Puniceibacterium sp. IMCC21224: one gene and its partner. Each later gene encodes a partner of the first gene's protein in a complex. Links are inferred from orthologs where the notes say so. Each region holds a gene or a part of one and is shown in the gene's direction. Other genes may lie near its edges. The genes, in order: dnaG and IMCC21224_RS10750.

The links.
Region 2: the proteins of dnaG (region 1) and IMCC21224_RS10750 are in contact, whole or in part, in a crystal structure (PDB 2R6A), measured with the Geobacillus stearothermophilus proteins. The link is inferred for Puniceibacterium sp. IMCC21224 from one-to-one orthologs. Residues at the interface, in WP_049624496.1 of Geobacillus stearothermophilus: Lys456, Leu457, Leu458, Pro459, Ala460, Asn463, Ala464, Leu467, Leu535, Leu536, Ile537, Ala538, Gln544, Glu545, Asp548, Tyr549, His552; in WP_033016901.1 of Geobacillus stearothermophilus: Ser13, Glu15, Ala16, Gln18, Glu91, Leu92, Asp94, Ala95, Val96, Pro97, Thr98, Ala99, Ala100, Asn101, Tyr104, Tyr105, Ile108.

What each region holds. Positions count from the first base shown.
Region 1 is NZ_LDPY01000001.1:1,405,809-1,415,817, forward strand. Bases 7,060-10,009 are described here. They hold dnaG (DNA primase), read left to right. Parts: upstream 7,060-7,522; coding sequence 7,523-9,496; downstream 9,497-10,009. Other genes in these bases: IMCC21224_RS06490 (sarcosine oxidase subunit gamma), read left to right, coding at 7,060-7,081; IMCC21224_RS06495 (hypothetical protein), read left to right, coding at 7,145-7,444; rpoD (RNA polymerase sigma factor RpoD), read left to right, coding at 9,619-10,009. Outside these bases: IMCC21224_RS06460 (ABC transporter permease), read left to right, coding at 1-354; IMCC21224_RS06465 (1-acyl-sn-glycerol-3-phosphate acyltransferase), read left to right, coding at 354-1,088; IMCC21224_RS06470 (DUF6151 family protein), read left to right, coding at 1,308-1,898; IMCC21224_RS06475 (sarcosine oxidase subunit beta family protein), read left to right, coding at 1,998-3,251; IMCC21224_RS06480 (sarcosine oxidase subunit delta), read left to right, coding at 3,345-3,617; IMCC21224_RS06485 (sarcosine oxidase subunit alpha family protein), read left to right, coding at 3,607-6,537; more of IMCC21224_RS06490, read left to right, coding at 6,530-7,059. UniProt on the Escherichia coli protein: RNA polymerase that catalyzes the synthesis of short RNA molecules used as primers for DNA polymerase during DNA replication.
Region 2 is NZ_LDPY01000001.1:2,326,421-2,336,302, forward strand. Bases 4,790-7,612 are described here. They hold IMCC21224_RS10750 (replicative DNA helicase), read left to right. Parts: upstream 4,790-5,358; coding sequence 5,359-6,867; downstream 6,868-7,612. Other genes in these bases: IMCC21224_RS10745 (orotate phosphoribosyltransferase), read left to right, coding at 4,790-5,109; cobC (alpha-ribazole phosphatase family protein), read right to left, coding at 6,906-7,412; cobS (adenosylcobinamide-GDP ribazoletransferase), read right to left, coding at 7,403-7,612. Also shown: IMCC21224_RS10720 (FkbM family methyltransferase), read left to right, coding at 1-650; IMCC21224_RS10725 (glycosyltransferase family 2 protein), read left to right, coding at 655-1,704; IMCC21224_RS10730 (hypothetical protein), read left to right, coding at 1,854-2,795; IMCC21224_RS10735 (hypothetical protein), read right to left, coding at 2,809-3,087; pyrC (dihydroorotase), read left to right, coding at 3,351-4,388; more of IMCC21224_RS10745, read left to right, coding at 4,432-4,789; more of cobS, read right to left, coding at 7,613-8,185; cobT (nicotinate-nucleotide--dimethylbenzimidazole phosphoribosyltransferase), read right to left, coding at 8,182-9,198; alr (alanine racemase), read left to right, coding at 9,310-9,882. UniProt on the Escherichia coli protein: The main replicative DNA helicase, it participates in initiation and elongation during chromosome replication. Travels ahead of the DNA replisome, separating dsDNA into templates for DNA synthesis.

The sequences.
Region 1 (10,009 bases):
ATTGGCGGCGCAATGGCGGCGATGATCACGCTGGCGGCGCATGCTGCACTTGCCGCCAATGCGCAGGTGATTGCGGTGCTTCGGCTGGTGGGGGCAACGGACTCTTATATCGCCGGGGCGTTTGTGCGTCGATTTACCGGGCGGTCCATGATCGGTGCCGCTGCCGGAACCGCGCTGGGCATTATTGCAGTGCTGCTGATGCCGGGCGCCGGTGACACTGGCGGCGTATTGACCGGGTTGGGGTTTGTTGGCTGGCATTGGATCTGGCCGCTATGTGTACCGCTTGTGGCGGCGCTGGTCGCGCTGCTGGCGACGCAGGCGGCGGCGCGGCGGGTGCTGGAGGGGCTGGCCTGATGGGATATGCGGTGCAATGGCTGCGGTCGCTGCTGTTCAATGTGCAGATGTATCTGGCGATGGCGGTGATCGGATTGGCGTTCCTGCCCTGGGCGCTGGTTTCGCCACGGGGGGCGCGTCTGGCCTGCCTGACCTATTGCCGCTGGGTCCGCTGGACGCTGGGCTGGATGACCGGCCTGCGCACCGAAGTGCGCGGCACGCCGCCGCAGGATGAAGTGATCGTCGCGGCCAAGCATCAATCCTTTCTCGATATTCTGATGATTTTTGGTGCGGTGCCTGCGGGCAAGTTCATCATGAAGCAAGAGATCATGTGGACTCCGATTATCGGTCAATACGCGATGCGGATCGGCTGCGTATCCGTCAACCGCGGCAAGCGTGGTGCGGCAATCAAAAAGATGGTGGCGGATGTGGCGGCAGGGGTGGCCAATCCCGGTCAGTTGATCATCTATTCGCAGGGCACGCGGGTCGCACCAGGGGTCAAGGCCCCCTACAAGGTAGGCACGGCGGTATTATACGAGCAGTTGGGACAGGATTGCGTGCCGGTGGCGACGAACGTCGGCGTGTTCTGGCCCAAGCGCGGGATTTACCGCAAGCCGGGCGTTGCCGTGGTGGAATTCCTGCCACGCATTTCTGCAGGTATGTCGCGGGATGCGTTCCTGTCGCAGCTTGAGCTTGATGTTGAAACCACCTCAGACCAGCTGATGGCCGAGGCGGGATTTCAATCGGATCGCTGAGGGCATCACGGCGCTTTCATCGTCGTGCGCCGGAGCAAGGGTTTGGCAGGCACGAGACCATCCAGTTGAATTGCTCATTCGGGCCAACAACACCCGATGAGTGGGGGCACGCGTTTGGTCCCGTCACGATGACACGATCCAGACTTTTCGCGGCGGGGCGAATCGTGAATGCTGGCCATATCGCCGCGACCCTGCGGCAGCTATAGAAAAGGTGGCACATTGGACCGAGATCTTGGGTTTGCCTGTCGATGTGGCGCGCTGTCGGGCACCCTGCATGACGTCGCGCCGCAGAACGTCTGCCATCTGGTGTGTTATTGCCGGGATTGCCGGGCTTTTGCCCGACATATGGGCCGTTCGGATGAGTTGGAGCCCGGAGGCGGCACGCCGCTGGTGCAGGTTCTGCCGGCGCGGATCACGATCACTCGGGGGGCGGAACACGTCGCCTGCCTGCGCCTGTCGAACAAGGGTTTGCATCGGTGGTATGCTGGTTGTTGTGGCACCCCCGTTGCCAATACAGTTGGCTCTTCGCGGATGCCGCTGGCAGGGATGTGGCGACCGCTGTTCGGTGCGACGGATCGCTTCGGTCCGGTGGTGACACATGGATTTACCAAGATGGCAGTGCCGGGCGCGGGTGTTCCCAGGCGGGACAAAGGTCTGCTTCGAATGCTGGGTGGTCTGGCGCAGCGATCTTTGGCCGCTTACATGGCGGGCACAGCACGCCAAAGCCCGTTCTTTGACGCCGCCGGACGACCGGTTGCGGTGCCTCAGGTGCTGACTGCCGAGGCGCGCGCGGCAGCCTACGCGCGTTGAAGGCTGCCCAAGGTTCGCAAGCGACACCTTTTGTCGGAAATTGCCATGGTTGGTGCCGGGAACGATTGTTAGGATGATCGGGTCGAGACGGAGTTGACGATGAAATTTTCCGCGCTGCGCATCCTCAAAGAAGGTCTGACCGGGAACAAAGGTTGGGGCCCGCATTGGCGTGATCCCGAACCAAAGGCCGAATATGATGCGGTTATCATCGGCGGTGGCGGCCATGGTCTAAGCACAGCCTACTATCTGGCGAAAGAGCACGGGCTGACCAACATCGCGGTGCTGGAAAAAGGCTATCTTGGTGGCGGCAACGTTGGGCGGAATACCACCATCGTGCGCGCCAACTACTTTTTGCCCGGAAACTCCGAATTTTATTCGCATTCGCTCAAGCTCTGGGAGGGGCTGGAGCAGGATCTGAACTACAACGTCATGCATTCGCAGCGCGGGCTGATCAACCTGTTCCATTCCGATGGGCAACGGGATGCCTTCGTGCGGCGCGGCAATTCGATGATCACGCAAGGGGATGACGCGGTGCTGCTGGACCGTGAAGGCGTGCGCCGACATCTGCCTTACCTTGATTTCGACAATGGCCGGTTCCCGATCTACGGCGGGCTGCTGCATCCACGCGGCGGCACGGCGCGGCACGATGCGGTGGCCTGGGGATATGCCCGTGGTGCGGATCAACGCGGCGTTGATCTGATCCAGAACTGCGAAGTGACAGGCATCGACATCGAGGGCGGCGTTGTAACGGGCGTGCAGACCACACGCGGCGCGATCCGGGCCAAGAAAGTTGGGATCGTGGTTGCGGGCCGCTCTGGGCAGGTGGCTGCGATGGCCGGAATACGATTGCCCATCGAAAGCCATGTGTTGCAGGCTTTTGTGACTGAGGGGCTGAAGCCATGCATCGACCACGTGGTCAGCTTTGGCATGGGGCATTTTTATATCAGCCAGTCGGACAAGGGTGGGCTGGTGTTCGGCGGCGATCTGGATTTCTACAGTTCTTATGCCGCGCGGGGAAACCTGCCGATGAAAGAGCATGTGATGGAGGCGGCAATGACGCTGATGCCGATGATCGGCAAGGCGCGCGTGCTGCGGTCCTGGGGCGGGATCATGGATATGACACCGGACGGATCCCCGATCATCGACCGGACGGGGGTCGAGGGCCTCTATATCGACTGCGGCTGGTGTTATGGCGGGTTCAAGGCGGTGCCGGGGTCGGGTTTTGCCTTGGCGCATCTGTTGGCGACAGACCGGCCGCACGAGACGGCCGATCGGTTCCGGCTGGACCGGTTCCGCACCGGTCGCGGACTGATGGACGAAGAAGGCACCGGGGCGCAACACAACCTGCATTAGGCGCCAGTTGAGAGGTCTGAATTTGCGTATTTTAGAAGAGAAGAAGCCGGGGGCCGGAGCGGTTCCGTCCCTTTTCGCGGCGGGAGCGTTGGTGTGAGGTTTCCCTGTCCGATCTGTGGTGAGCGCGACCGGCGCGAGTTCTATTATCAGGGAGTGGCGTTGGTGCGGCCTGATGCGGAGGCTGGTGTCGAGGCTTGGGACGATTATGTGCATCTGCGCGACAATCAGGCGGGCGAGACGCGCGATTTGTGGCAGCACGAGGCGGGCTGCGGGGCTTGGCTGGTGGTGACGCGGAATACGGTGACGCACGCTGTATTGGGCGCGGTGCTGGTGCGCGACGGGCTGGAGACTGGCGATGCGGGTTGAGGGCAGCGGCCGGGTGGACCGGTCAAAGGTGGTTAAGTTTAGTTTTGACGGGCAGGCGATGACCGGATTTGTCGGCGATACGCTTGCCTCGGCTTTGATGGCCAACGACGTGACGCTGTTGGCGCGGTCGTTCAAATATCACCGCCCGCGCGGCGTTTTGACCGCCGGGTCCGAAGAACCGAACGCGCTGGTGACGATTGGTGCGGGGGCGGCGCGCGATCCGAATGTGCGGGCGACCACGCAAGAACTGTACGACGGATTGTCAGCGCAGAGCCAAAACCGCTGGCCGTCGCTGGAATGGGATCTTTTGTCGATCAATGCACTGGCTAAGCCATTCCTGGGGGCGGGATTCTATTACAAGACATTTATGTGGCCAAAGGCCTTTTGGGAGCGGGTCTACGAGCCTGTCATTCGTCGCGCCGCGGGGCTCGGGGCGTTGTCTGGGCGGGCAAATGATGATGTCTATGAAAAGGCCTATGCTTTTTGTGATCTGTTGGTGGTTGGTGCCGGGCCAACTGGATTGATGGCCGCGTTGGTGGCGGCGCGGGGCGGCGCGGATGTGATCCTGTGTGACGAAGGCGCTGAGATGGGTGGGCGGCTGCTGGCCGAGCAGGAGCAGGTTGGCGGGCAGCCGGGGTCGGATTGGGTCGCTGATGTTGTGGCGGAGCTGTCCGCCATGGAGAATGTGCGGTTGATGGCCCGAACAACAATCACGGGGGCCTATGATCAACGTACTTATGGTGCGCTGGAGCGGGTCGCGCAGCACCGCGCCGACCGGACCGGCCTGCCGCTGGAGTGTTTCTGGCGGATCGTGGCCCGGCGCACAGTGCTGGCGGCGGGTGCGCTGGAGCGCGGTGTTGCCTTTGGCGAAAACGACCGGCCTGGAATACTGATGGCGGGGGCGATGCGCGCCTATCTCAATCGCTGGGGCGTGGTGCCGGGGCAGCGTGTCGCCGTCTTTGGCAACAATGACGATGCACACCGGACTGCGTGGGATTTGGCGAGGGCGGGGATCGAGGTTGTTGGCCTAGTCGACAGTCGTATCGATGCGGCATCTGGCGGTGACTTCCCGGTTTTTGCCGGCGCGGTGGTCAGTCGCACCCATGGCGGGCGGCAGGGTATCACCGGGATCACGATCAAGACGCCGCAGGGTCAGCGGCGTTTGGCTGTGGATGCGCTGGCAATGTCGGGGGGGTGGAATCCGTCGGTGCATCTGACCTGTCACATGAACGGCCGACCCGTTTGGGACGAAGCGATTGCCGGGTTTGTCCCGCGTCCGGGTGCCGTGCCGGGGTTGGTGGCTGCGGGGGCGTGTGCGGGTATCTTTTCAACCCATAGCTGCCTGATGGCGGGGATCGAGGCCGGGCAGGGCGCTCTGTCCGATCTTGGACGCAAGCCTGTGGATATTTTGCCCCCCGAGGCAGAGGATGCGCCGTATCGTTTGCAACCGCTGTGGCAGGTACCGGGCAAGGTCGCGGCCTGGCTCGATTTTCAGAACGACGTGACGGTCGCTGATGTGATGCAGGCGGCGGCCGAGAATTTCCGTTCGGTCGAACATATGAAACGCTACACCACGCAGGGTATGGCGACGGATCAGGGAAAGAGTTCGAACGTGGCGGCGCTGGCGGTGCTGGCGGATGTCACCGGGCGCAGTGTGCCCGAGACAGGCACGACGACCTTTCGCCCGCCGTTTGTTCCGGTCAGTATCGCAGCCATCGGGGCGGGATCGCAGGGCATGGGGTTTGCGCCGCAGCGGCTGACGACGTCGCATGCGGGCAGCGTTGTGCGGGGCGCGCCGATGATCGAGGCGGGGTTGTGGTACCGGCCCAGCCACTTCCCCCGCGCGCAGGAGATAACATGGCGTGAGGCCTGCGACCGCGAGGTCGCGATGGTGCGCAATGCTGTTGGCGTTTGCGATGTGTCGACCTTGGGCAAGATCGACCTTCAGGGACCGGATGCCGGAAAGTTTCTGGATCTGGTTTACACCAACACCTTCAGTACGCTGAAGGTCGGGCGGGTGCGCTACGGGCTCATGCTGCGCGAAGACGGGCATGTGATGGACGACGGCACGACGGCGCGGCTGGGGACAGATCATTTTGTGATGACCACCACAACTGCGGCAGCGGGTCCGGTGATGAAGCATCTGGAGTTCGTGCATCAGACGCATGTGCCGGGGATGGATCTGCGGATGATCTCGGTCACGGAACACTGGGCGCAATTCGCCATCGCAGGGCCAAAATCGCGCGAGCTGTTGAACGGTTTGCTGGCCGAGCCGGTCGACGATGCAGGCTGGCCGTTCATGGCCTGTGGCGTGGCGACTGTGCTGGGTGTCGCGGGGCGGCTTTTTCGGATCTCGTTCTCGGGTGAACATGCCTATGAGGTTGCGGTGCCGGCCCGCTATGGCGCGGCCCTGTTTCAGGAACTGGTGGCGCGCGCCGAGGCGATAGGGGGCGGTGCCTACGGGATGGAGGCGCTGAACGTGCTGCGGATCGAAAAGGGTCACATCACCCATGCCGAGATTCATGGCCGGACCACGGCATTCGACATTGGAATGGGGCGGATGGTCAGCGCCAAAAAGGACTGTATTGGCAAGGTGATGTCAGAGCGCCCCGGTCTGACCGGCGTTCGGCGGCAGCAGATGGTGGGCCTGCGCCCGGTGGCCGACGGCACCGTGACCGCCGGAGCGCATCTGTTCGCCGAGGGGGCGAATGTGGCGCGGGAAACGGACGAGGGGTACGTCACCAGCGTTTGTTGGTCGCCGACGTTGGACTGTTGGCTGGCGCTGGGCTTCCTGCGGGATGGGCGCGCACGTATCGGCCAGCGTGTGCGGTTGCTGGACGCGCTGCGCGGAGTCGATACGCTGTGCGAAGTCACCGATCCCATGGCCTATGACCAGAGTGGGGGACGGATGCGTGGTTGAACTGACCGCAATAACACCGTGTGAGGGGCTTTTGCCGCTGGCATGCGGTGGACTGACACTGAGAGAGGTCGACCCCGGCCGCATCACCGCTTTGTCGCCGTGGATGGGGCAGGCGGATGCATTGTCCGAGGCGCTGCAGACGGCGCATGGCATGAGATTTCCTGTATCGGGGCGGGCCACAGGGGGGGATGGCGCGCGCGTGGTCTGGACCGGGCTTGATCAGGCGATGCTGCTGGGGCCAGAGCCGGATATCGCGCTCGGACAACATTGCGTGATGGTGGATCAGTCCGACGCCTGGGCTGTTGTGCGCCTTGATGGGATCGGCGCGGAGGACGTGCTGGCGCGTCTGGTGCCGGTGGACCTGCGCCCGGCGGTGTTCAAACCTGGGCATACCGTGCGCAGTTTATTGGCACATATGACGGTTTCGGTCACGCGGCTGGGGCCGGAAACATTCCAGATCATGGCCTTTCGGTCGATGGCGGGCACGTTGGTGCACGATTTGCATGCGGCCATGTCAGCGGTAATGCGCCGGTCGGATGGGTGACAGTCGCGTGGCGATCTACTAGGTACTGGGGCAGACACGCGACATGACCGAGGTTTGCCCAAAATGAAGATCACGACTTGTACCGCTCTGTTGTGCGCACTGACGACCGCACCTGCCTTTGCTCAGGACAAGGCTGCGATGTGTGGCGATCAGGCCGAGATGGTGATGCAGGTCGTTGCGGCCCGTCAGAGCGGAGTTGCCGCCGTCAAAGCCGAACAATTGGTCGTGGACGCGCTGGACGCTGATACAAGTGCCTATGCTGGGGTTGTGCCGGCTGTGGTGGCCTGGGTCTACACCCTGCCAGAGGATCAATTGGGGGATGCGGTCGGCGAAAGTTGGTCTGCGGCCTGCCTCGCGCAATAGTATTGTCAGGTTCGGTGACGTTGCGCCCCGGCTTTTGCCCTCTCGACTCTGGCCCCGCCGGGCCTGATAATCGCCCTCATGAGTCTGCCCCCCGGTTTCCTTGACGAATTGCGCACCCGCATCAGCCTTTCGGCTGTGGTCGGGCGCAAGGTGATGTGGGACAGTCGCAAGTCCAATCAGGGCAAGGGCGACATGTGGGCGCCGTGCCCGTTCCATCAGGAAAAAAGCGCGTCCTTCCACGTAGATGACCGCAAGGGCTATTATTATTGCTTTGGCTGTCACGCCAAGGGCGACGCCATCTCGTTTGTGCGAGAGACCGAGAATGTCGATTTCATGGAAGCAATCCGTATTCTGGCGGGCGAAGCCGGGATGCCGATGCCCGAACGCGACCCGCAGGCGCAGGTCAAGGCGGATCGGAGGACACAACTGGCCGAGGTGATGGAACAGGCGCTGGCCTATTACCGGCTGCAATTGCGTACTGGCGCAGCGGCGGCTGCGCGCGCTTATCTTGACCGGCGTGGGCTCAGGGTGGAAACGCAGGACCGCTTTGGCATCGGATTTGCGCCCGATGGCTGGCAGGGTCTGTGGGACGCGCTGCGCAACAAAGGCGTGGCAGAAGATCTGATCATGGATGCGGGGTTGGCCAAGTCATCGTCCAAGGGCGGCAAGCCCTATGATGTCTTTCGCAATCGCATCATGTTCCCGATCCGCGACGGGCGCGACCGCTGCATCGCCTTTGGCGGACGCGCGATGGACCCGAACGATAATGCCAAATACCTGAACTCGCCCGAGACGCTGCTATTCGACAAGGGCCGCAATCTTTACAATCACGCCCCCGCGCGTGAGGCGGCGGGCAAGGGCCAGCCGCTGATCGTGGCCGAAGGCTATATGGATGTGATTGCGTTGGTCGAGGGCGGCTTTGGCGCCGTCGTGGCGCCGTTGGGCACGGCGGTAACCGAGACTCAGTTGCAACTGCTCTGGCGGATCTCGGATGAACCGATTGTGGCGCTGGATGGCGACACTGCCGGGTTACGCGCGGCGCATCGGGTCATTGATCTGGCGCTGCCGCTGCTTGAGGCGGGAAAGTCGCTGCGTTTTGCCCTGATGCCACAGGGCAAGGACCCCGACGACCTGATTCGTGCCGAAGGGGCCAGCGCGGTGAAAAAGGTGCTCGATGGGGCGCTGCCGATGGTGCAGCTGTTGTGGCGCCGCGAAACTGAGGGGCGGGTCTTCGATAGCCCCGAGCGCAAGGCCGCATTGGATAAATCGCTGCGCGAAAAGATCAAGCTGATCCAGGATCCCAGTCTGCGCGGTCATTACGGCGAAGAGATCAAGCAACTGCGCTGGGCGCTGTTTCGGCAGCGGCCCGGCTCTGCCACGCGCCGACCCGGCCAGCGGCGGACTTGGGGCAAGGATGTGCCGCAGCCGCCAACCGCCAGCACCAAGGCGTCGCTGCTGGTGTCAGGCGGTGCCAATGGCCAAGACCAATTGCGCGAAGCGGTGATCTTGGCGGCGCTTTTGTCCGCACCCGAACTTATCGAAGCGTTCGAGACACAGATCGCGGCGATGACCTGCGCCAATCCAATCCATTCGCGTCTGCGCGAGGCGCTGCTGCGTGGCGCAGGGAACACAGAAACGGAAATCCGTCAGCTGGTTGCGGCGCATGTCGGGCATGAAGCCCTTGATAATCTGCTCTCGGCACGCCACGTGGCCATTACGCCCTGCTTGCGCTCTCCGGGGAATATGGTGCTGGCGCGCAAAACGGTGACCGAGGAATTCGCCAAGCTCGAAGCGCATCGCGGTCAGGCGGTCGAGATTGCCGAGGCGGGTGAGGACCTGCAAGCCGATCTGGCAGACGAGAGCCTGACATACCGGCTGGGGCGCGCCGCCGAGGCGCCGTTCGCAGCCGGGCGGGCACAGGACGAGGATAGTGCCGACTACGTAACGGCCGAGAATGGGGTGCAAATGGACTCGGAAGAGTTACAGCGCAGCAGGGCGATTTTTGATTCGATCGATGTCACACGAGGTGGCAAACCACGGAAATCTTCCTAATTCGGGTACGATTAGGTAAACAAATCAGGGTAAACGGGTGTGCGAATCATCAGACCGCGCTATTGAGTCGGATCAAACGAATCGAATCACCGCAGGTCGCGCGTCCCCGACAGGAGAGCCATATGGCAGCCAAAGATAACGAAGACGCAAAAGCCGAAGTTCAGGATGACGAGGTTTCCCTCGACATGAGCCAGGCAGCGGTCAAAAAGATGATCGCCGATGCGCGCGAACGCGGCTACATCACGTATGATCAGCTGAACGAAGTGCTGCCGCCGGATCAGGTCTCATCGGACCAGATCGAGGACGTGATGTCGATGCTGTCCGAAATGGGCATCCAGGTCACTGAAGACGAGGAAGGCGAGGAGGAGGACAAAGGCTCCACCGATCTGGTCGACGCCTCGTCGAACAAGGAAGTGGCGCTGTCCTCCGGCACCAGCGAAAAGCTGGACCGCACCGATGATCCGGTGCGGATGTATCTGCGTGAGATGGGGTCGGTCGAACTGCTCAGCCGCG
Region 2 (9,882 bases), 920 kb from region 1 along the record:
TGAAAATTCCCAAACACCCGCAAATCACCACAGGCCGCGTGCGCGGCGCACTCAAAGCTGACACATACGAGCGCAAGGAATGTGAGGCCGCGCTGCGTGTGGTGCGCGAGGGGGATGTTGTCCTCGAACTTGGGGGCGGCATCGGCTATATGTCCACCCTTATCGCCACGCATCGCAAAGTCCGCGCGATCCACAGTTACGAGGCCAATCCAGCGCTGATCCCCTATATCCATTCGGTTCATGCGGCGAACAACGTGACCAATGTGACGGTTCACAATGCTTTGTTGTCGGATGGCGCTGGCGATCCGGTGCCGTTTTATGTGCGCGCCAACTTCCTTGCCTCCTCGATCGACCGCGACGCTGACCCGGACAGCGTTGTGCGCACCGAGATGATCGAACGCCACGACATCAACGCGGTCCTGCAAGAGGTGAAGCCGACGATTCTGGTCTGCGATATCGAAGGTGCCGAAGCACATCTGCTGCCTGGCGCCGATTTCTCGGGTCTGCGCGCCGCGATCATCGAATTGCATCCGCAGTGGATCGGACAAAGTGGCGTGCAGGCGGTGTTCGACACCATGCACCGCGCCGGACTCAGCTACTTTCCCAAGGCGTCCCATGCCAAGGTCGTGACCTTTCGGAATGGCTGGTAATATATTGAATATCCTCGCTGTTCTCTGTGTGCGCAACGAAGGGGCCTTTATCCTGGACTGGTTGGCGCACCATCTGGCCGTCGGCGTCAGCCATGTGCTGGCCTTTTCCAATGATTGCGACGACGGTACGGATATGATGCTCGACAGGTTGGCGATGATGGGCCATGTAACCCACCTGCGCAACGATGGCCCGTATGATCGCGGCGGGATTCAGTTCACCGCGCTGAAACGTGCTGACCGTAGCGATCCGGTGGCCAAGGCCGACTGGCTGCTGCCAATGGATATCGACGAATTTGTGAATGTCCATGTGGGTGATCACACGATCCCGGCGCTACTGCGCGCCCTGCCCGACGCCACGGCAATCCCTCTTACCTGGCGTAATTTTGGCAATGCGGGCGTGGTGCGCTACACGGATGTCCCGGTACCGCAGCAGTTCACCCGCGCCGCGCCGGTGGTGATGCACTGGCCCTGGCGGTCGGCAATGTTCAAAACACTGTTTGCCAATGACGGCACCTATCGCAATCTGGGTGTTCACCGCCCGCGCAACCCGGTTGGCGGCCGGATTAAGCAGGCGCGCTGGTTCGACGGTGAGGGGCGTGAACTGCCGCCCGAATTTCACACATCACGGATCTTTTCGCCCTTTGGTCGTTCAAACTATGCGCTGGCGCAGATGAACCATTATCCGTTGAGCGCGATGGAGAGTTACCTGCTCAAGGCCGCGCGGGGCCGCGCGGTGCATTCGGGCCAGATGTTGGGGCTGGACTATTGGGTTGAGCGAAATTTCAACACCGACGAAGACCGCTCAATCCTGGCGCTTGGACCCGCAACCACAGCGATCCGCGCGCAGTTTGCTGCTGATCCCGTATTGGCAGGTCTGCATATCGACGCGGTCACCTGGCGCCACGCCCGTCTTGAGGCGCTGATGCAAGAAGAGCCGTACCGTGCCCTCATGGGGCGACTTCTGATGGCGCCGCCCTCGGTGCCGCTGACGCCGGACATGGCTGCAATTCTGATCCGCCATGGCCTGCGTGCGCAGGTCGGCAAACCGTGTTAATTTCATTCAATTGGCGCAATTCCGCCCCAAATAATTGTCACCTTCAATGCAACAATATCCCGGAAATCCGGGTATCATCTAAAACCCGGACGACGGACCATACCAGGAATGACCCGCCCCCCCGGTGTCAGAGTTGAGGACGCCCCAAGATGGACGACGACGAAACCGACCTTTCCTCGCTTGACCTGCGCGGGCTCTCTGGGGCTGAGTGGCTGGCCGCGCTGGCCAAACTGGGCGAACAACGCGGTTTTTTCGAACCACTCGGCAATGCTCACAGCGCATTGTTTGTCGAGGACGGTGACACGTTGCTTGTCAGCTTTGAGACATTGCCCGGCATTCGCGCATTGTCGGACGACGGCGCGCCGCTCGGGCTGGAATTTGTGCGCGAACTAGGCTGGTCACACCTTGCGCTGATCGCATCGGGGGACACCTGGTTTCGAAGCCGGCAGGTTTATGCCTTCTTTGACCAGATCAACGACGACGGTTTTTTCGACGAATTTTCAAAGGTGATATTTTACGGGGCAGGCCCCTGTGGCTATGCGGCTGTGGCTTACTCGGTGTCCGCACCTGGGGCGATCGTTTTGGCGCTGCAGCCGCAGGCGACACTGAACCCGCGCGTGGCAGACTGGGACCCGCGTTTTGCCGCGCAGCGGCGGATGAACTTTACCCATCGCTATGGCTATGCTCCGGAAATGATGGATGCCGCGCAGGCCGGCTATGTCCTGTTTGATCCGCGCGAACGGCTGGATGCGATGCATGCCGCGCTGTTTGCGGGTCGCAATGTGACGCATTTCCGCCTGCCCTTCATGGGCAGCGCGCTGCAAACTGACCTGATCGAACTGGATCTGTTGTTTCCTCTGATCCGCGCCGCGGCCGATGACACGCTGAACACGGCCAGCTTTGCCGAATTGCTGCGGGTTCGACGTGACCATGTCCCCTATCTGCGCAGACTGCTGGCCCAGTTGGAAACCAACGGGCGGACCCGTTTGGCCGAGATGCTGTGCACCAATGTGGTGTCGCGCCTGCCTGCCCCGCGCTTTCATCGCAAGCTTGAGGCGTTGCGCGCTGCACAGATCGCCAAAAGCGGCTGACACCCACGCGACCTTATCGCCTGCGCGCGGCGATCACATCGCGGATCTGCCGGTGAAAATACCCGACAAGCCCGGACACAAGCAGCAACACCGTTGAGCCGCGCGTGTCCAAAATCAAAAGAAGCGCTGATGCAGCGCACATCATCAGCGCAAAGCTGACCACTCTGAGTCCCGGAGCGTCCGGCAATTGCGACGCCTCCAGATGCCGCGCAAGGAATTCAGCCACTTTGGGATGCGCCGTTTGCACCGCAGCGCCACACAAAGCCCCGACAATCACCGTGATCAACATCATACGCCTCTTGTTCTGTTTCTGTCCGCCGACGACGCACCTGCTGCGGTCACAACTGTTCCTTTGATTCATACGGCGATTCAGCTCGTTCCCAAACCGTCTTTTGCCGTCTCAAGCAGGGTGCCATGGCGCATCTGTCCATGATGCCAATTCTTGCGGCAGTTCCTATGTGCCGGTGCCGAGAACGCCTGCGGCGTTGCATGAGTGGAAAATTGGCGCGCAAAGTCTCTGGCGCGGGCCGCTGCACCCGTGCTAACGCAGGCGCCATGACACACAGCCTTACCCTCCGCCGTCCCGACGACTGGCACCTGCATCTGCGCGATGGCGCCATGCTGCGCGCCATGCTGCCGGAAACCACGCGCCATTTTTCCCGTGCCATCATCATGCCGAATCTCGTGCCGCCAGTGGTCACCGCAGCGCAGGCCGTCGCCTATCGCGACCGCATCCTGACTGCCCTGCCAGAGGGGGCAACGTTCGAGCCGCTGATGACGCTGTACCTGACCGAAGAAACCGATGCCAACGACCTGGCCGCCGCCCATGCCAGCGGTCTGATAAAGGCTGTCAAGCTGTACCCGGCAGGGGCGACAACCAACTCGGCCTCGGGTGTCAAGGATTTCGACAAGGTCCGCCCGGTGTTCGAGCGCATGGCCGAGATCGGCTGCCCGCTGTGTGTACATGGCGAAGTGACCGATGCGAATGTGGACATCTTTGACCGCGAGGCCGTGTTTATCGACCGTGTTCTGGATCCGGTGCGCCGAGCGACACCGGGCCTGCGGGTGGTGATGGAGCATATCACAACAGCGCAGGGCGTCGACTATGCCCGCGCTGGCGGCCCCGATCTGGCGGCGACGATCACCACGCATCACCTTGTGATCAATCGAAATCATATCCTCGTTGGTGGCATCAAACCGCATTATTATTGCCTGCCCGTCGCCAAGCGCGAAGAGCATCGTCTTGCCCTGCGTGCCGCAGCCACATCCGGCCATCGCGCGTTCTTTCTGGGCACCGACTCGGCGCCGCATGTTGATGCAGCCAAGGAACAGGCCTGCGGCTGCGCCGGGTGTTTCACCGCCACCAACACGATGTCCGTTCTGGCCGAGGTGTTCGAACAAGACGGCGCGCTGGACCAGCTCGAGGCGTTTGCCTCGCTCAACGGTCCCGCCTTTTACCGGCTGCCCGCCAACGATGCGACGATGACCCTGACCAGGGGCGCGCCCGTGGACTATCCGGCGTATATCGCGACATCCGATGGCCCGGTGACAGTCTTTGACCCCGGGTATCCGCTGCACTGGCAGGTCGACTAGCCCGCCACACCCTGCTGCCACCAACCCTGCCCGGAGATTGCCAATGATCCCCTCGTCCTACCCACCCGCCGCCGAGATGGCACGCCTTACCGCCCGCATGTTGCTTGAGATTGAGGCCGTGCATTTCAACGCGACCGATCACTACATCTTTGCCAGCGGTCTGGCGTCGCCGGTCTATATCGACTGTCGCAAGCTGATATCGTTTCCGCGAATCCGCGCGACTCTGATGGATTTTCTGACCGTCACTGTAATGCGGGATGCGGGATTCGAAGCGTTTGACAACATTGCCGGCGGCGAAACAGCCGGCATCCCCTTTGCCGCACTGGTGGCCGAGCGCATGGCCCTGCCGATGACCTATGTGCGCAAGAAACCCAAGGGTTACGGCCGCAACGCCCGGATCGAGGGTGCCATGAGCGAAGGCGAACGTGTGCTGCTGGTCGAGGACCTGACCACCGACGGCGGATCCAAGCTGTCGTTTGTTGACGCCATTCGCGAAACCGGCGCGAGTTGCACGCACACTGCGGTGATTTTTTACTACGGTATCTTCCCCGAGACGATCCAGACGCTAGGCGATCACGGCATCCAGCTGCACCACCTCTGCACATGGTGGGATGTGTTGGCCGAAGCCAAGGCGCAGGGCACATTCGACGCCCACACCTTGCAAGAAGTTGAAGCATTTCTGACCGATCCGCATAAGTGGCGAGAAGTTAACAAGAAATAAATTTCCCGCCCAGGTTCTGGGGACAACTGCACTGCGAATCGCCGTATGTCGGCGCATTTAGTGGACAGAACGCCCCACCCTACCATATGATGATACCAAAATTCGACATCCTGCGATCCACACGGTTCTCCCTGCCTTTGTCCACAGACTTGTTGGACTAGGGTCGGCGCCGGGTTTTCGCTATGACGACCGGACCCGCAAGACCGGATCAACCGGCGGGCGGCAGCAGCAGCAGACGAGGGACAGGCCATGAACGAAATCACCACCTTCAACCCCACCGGTCACGCCGCCACGGCCGGGGTCGATGCCCCCGAAACAATGCCGCATTCGATCGAGGCCGAACAGCAGTTGCTGGGCGCGATCCTGACCAACAACGACATCTACGACCGCGTTGCCGCCATTATCGGGGCGCAGCATTTCTTTGATCCGGTCCATGCCCGCATCTACGATATCGCCGCCGCACGCATCGCCAAGAACAACCTTGCCTCGCCGGTAACGCTCAAGGCGTTCATGGCCGAGGATGAGGGACTGATCGAACTGGGCGGCGCGGCCTATCTGGCGCGACTGGCCGGGTCGGCGGTCAGCTCGTTTGCCGTGCGCGACTACGCTCAGATGATCTATGATCTGGCAATCCGCCGCGATCTGATCGGTCTGGGGCGGGACATCAGCGCCAAGGCGTCCAAGGTTGATGTCGCGTCCGAGCCGCGTGAACAGATCGTCGAGGCCGAGCAGGCGCTGTATAAGCTGGCCGAGCAGGGTCAGACCGATTCCGGGTTCCAGAGTTTTCTGCGCGCCGTCACCGATGCGGTGAACATGGCCAACGCCGCGTATCAGCGCGACGGCGGATTGGCCGGCATTTCGACCGGCCTGATCGATATGGACAAGAAACTGGGCGGACTGCACAAATCCGACCTTCTTATCCTGGCCGGACGTCCGTCGATGGGCAAAACCTCGCTTGCCACCAACATCGCGTTCAACATCGCCAAGGCCTATAAACGCGGTCAGCGCCACGATGGTACCGAAGGCGCGATTGAGGGCGGCGTCGTCGGTTTCTATTCGCTGGAAATGAGCGCGGAACAACTGGCCGCGCGAATCCTATCCGAGGCTGCCGAGGTCCCGTCTGAACAGATCCGCCGCGGTGACATGACCGAGGTCGAGTTCCGCCGCTTTGTCGATGCCGCCAAATCTCTGGAAGCCTGCCCGCTTTATATCGACGACACACCCGCCCTGCCAATCAGCCAGCTTGCGGCGCGGGCGCGGCGGTTGAAACGGACGCATGGGCTTGATGTGCTGATGGTCGACTACCTTCAACTGGTGCGCGGTACCGGACGGTCCGAAAACCGGGTGAACGAAATCTCCGAGATCACCATGGGCCTCAAGGCGATCGCCAAAGAACTGGATATTCCCGTGGTCGCCCTGTCGCAGCTATCGCGTCAGGTTGAGTCGCGTGAAGACAAGCGCCCGCAATTGTCGGATCTGCGTGAATCCGGTTCAATCGAACAGGACGCCGATGTGGTTATGTTCGTGTTCCGCGAGGAATATTACAAGGAACGCGAAAAGCCCGGCGATCATGATCTGGACAAGATGGCCGCCTGGCAGGAAGAGATGGAACGCCTGCATGGCCGTGCCGAAGTCGTCATCGGCAAGCAGCGTCACGGCCCCATCGGCACGGTCGAACTCAGCTTTGAGGGTCGCTTTACCCGCTTTGGTAACCTGGTAAAGCCCTGGCAGCAGGACAACGGCGACACGAGTTTTTAAGCGACCGCACACGCGCAATGTGTGGCCAGGAGCGTGCTTTAGTCCAGCCGCAGCGCAACGCCATAGCCGGTCCGGTGCTGCCACGCATCTGGTCGGCCGTGGTGGGCAAGTGCTGCCTTGATAACACCGGCATGTGTCACGATCAGTGCATCCTGTGGCACCTTGGACAGCGCTGACGTGACCCGACGTTCCAGATGCCGCACGGTTTCGCCGCCATGTCCGTCGTAGTCATAAAAATCTGCGGCCCAGGCATCCAGTTCAGTGCGTGGAATATGGTCCCAAGGCACGGTTTCCCAGCGGCCGAAATTCATCTCGATCCAGTCGTCGTCAACGATCAATGGCACCGACCAATGCGCGGCAATCAGTTCAGCCAACAATCGACAGCGTTGCAAAGGCGAGGTAATCACCACCTCTGACGGCGCAAGCCGATCAAGAATGGCAGCACATTCGCTTTCGAACGTATCCGTCAGCACCAGATCGCTGCGGCCATAGCACAGCCCCTCAGCCCCTGCTGGTCGAGTGTGCCGCAGCAAGGTCAGAGCCACAGCGCCGCCGCAAGGTAGATTCCCAGTTCGCCCAATTGCTGCGTTCCGCCGAGGCAATCGCCGGTATACCCGCCCAGCTTGCGCACAAATATCCAACGAAACGCCTGCGCCAACAGCACACAAAGCACCGCCGCCAACAGCGCCAGCCCCGGACCCGCCACCATAACAAGCCCCAACAACACCATCAAAGCCGTAGCCAGCGCCACCCGGTAGCCGTCCGGTGTCACCGTGGGCGCCACAAACTTGGCCCCCCGGTCGCGGGCATACGGCGTGGTCGCGATGACATGCACTGCCGCCATCCGCCCCAGGGCATGCCCCGCCACCAACACCCAACCCGCCGTTGCCCCCTCAAGAGAGGCCAGCAGCGCCACTTTGAGTGCCAGCGTCACCCCAAGCGTCACCGCGCCATAAGTCCCGATCCGGCTGTCACGCATGATTTCAAGCGACCGCTCGCGCGTCAGCCCGCCGCCCAGCCCGTCGGCGGCGTCTGCCAGGCCGTCCTCGTGAAAGGCGCCGGTCAGCAACAAAGTCGTCGCGACGGACAGCAGCACCGCCGCCGCAGGTGACAGCGCTAGTGACGCCCCCCACAGTACCAGCCCACCGATGCCGCCAACCAGCACCCCGACCAGCGGATAATACTTGGTCGCGCGGATCAGCAGATCGTCCGAGAACGGCACATCGCGCGGCACCGGAATCCGGGTCAGAAATTGTACCGCCAGCAGCCACAGCCCCCATTCAACGGCAAGCCGCGCCTGGAAATCGCTGCGGGTCATGCCGGCCCCGAAACACCAGCCTGCTCAAAGCTGGCCATATCATTCAACATCATCACCGCGGCGCGCAGCAATGGCCAGGCCAATGCCGCCCCGGTCCCCTCACCCAATCGCATATCGAGCGCCAAAAGCGGCTCTGCTTCAAGCGACCGCAACAAAAGCGCATGCCCCGGCTCGGCTGACCGATGGGCAAAGACCATAGCGGCCCGCGCCGACGGCTCCAACCGGGATGCGACCAAGGCAGCGGCGCTGGCAATATAGCCGTCGACCAGCACCATACGTCCCGCCGCCGCCGCCCCCAGCATTGCCCCTGCCATCATCGCGATCTCGAACCCGCCGTATTCCGCCAGCGCGGTATCCGCCTCTAGCCGCGCCGCCGTGCGTTGTGCGGCATGGCCCAGAACCGTGCGTTTTTGATCCAGCCCGGCATCGGCCAACCCGGTGCCGCGCCCGACCAATCGGTCCAGTGCAATCCCGGTCAGCTTGTGGACCAGCAGCGCCGCAGACGAGGTGTTGCCAATCCCCATCTCGCCAAAGGCCATCGCCTCGTACCGTCCGTCAGCCCCCAGCCCACGACCGATGGCCAGGGCCTGATCGCGCTGAGGCCGTGTCATCGCCGGACCCTCGGCAAAATTTGCGGTGCCCTCAGCCACCGCATGGTCCTGCACTTGGGGCATACCGAACGGCCCCCCCAGAACCCCGGCATTCACCACCCGCAGGTCGATGCCACCGGCGCGGGCAAAGACATTCGCCGCCGCACCGCCCCCGGCAAAGTTCAGCACCATTTGCCGCGTCACCTCGGGTGGATAGGCCGACACGCCCGCCGCCGCGATTCCGTGGTCGGCGGCAAAAAGCGTCAGCGCGCAGCGCTCCATCACCGGATCGAGCCGCCTCTGCAGTCGCGCCACTTGCGCCGCCAGCACCTCGATCCGGCCAAGTGCGCCCCGAGGTTTGGTTTTTGTGTCAATCTTATGCGCAAGCGCGGGCTCAAAGGCGGTCATGGTATCCTGTGTCATGCAGATGATCTAACGCCGCCCGCGGCGCCGCTCAAGCGCAATGCCCCGCCGGGGTACGCACTGCTCGCGTTTTTGTCTTGACCCTGCGCGCCGTCATGCCAAACAACCGCCATGGCACAATCTGTTCTGACTATCGACCTCGACGCGCTGCGCAGCAACTGGCGCAGTCTGGCCCAACGCTCCGGCGCTGAGACCGGCGCCGTGGTGAAATCCGATGCCTATGGGCTGGGGGCATCCCGCGTCGCCCACGCCCTGGCAGCAGAAGGTGTTCGCCGGTTTTTTGTCGCCCTCACCGAAGAGGGTGCCGCCCTGCGCAAGATCGTGGGACCGGGGCCGGAAATCTTTGTTCTGTCGGGGCATATGATCGGTGACACCGATTTGATCCGGGGGGCCGATCTGACCCCGACGATCAATTCGATCGACCAAATGCTGCGACATGTCGAGGGCTTGCCCGGCCATGCCTTTGGCCTGCAATTGGACACAGGGATGAATCGTCTGGGCATGGAACCCGCCGAATGGTCCGCCCTGCGCGACATCGCTGTGGCACAGCGCCCCACCCTGGTAATGAGCCATCTGGCCTGCGCCGACGAGCCGGGCCACGAGATGAATGCCTATCAGCTCGAAGTGTTCCGGGTGATGACCGAAGGCATTGACGCGCCGCTGTCGCTGGCGGCCACGGGGGGC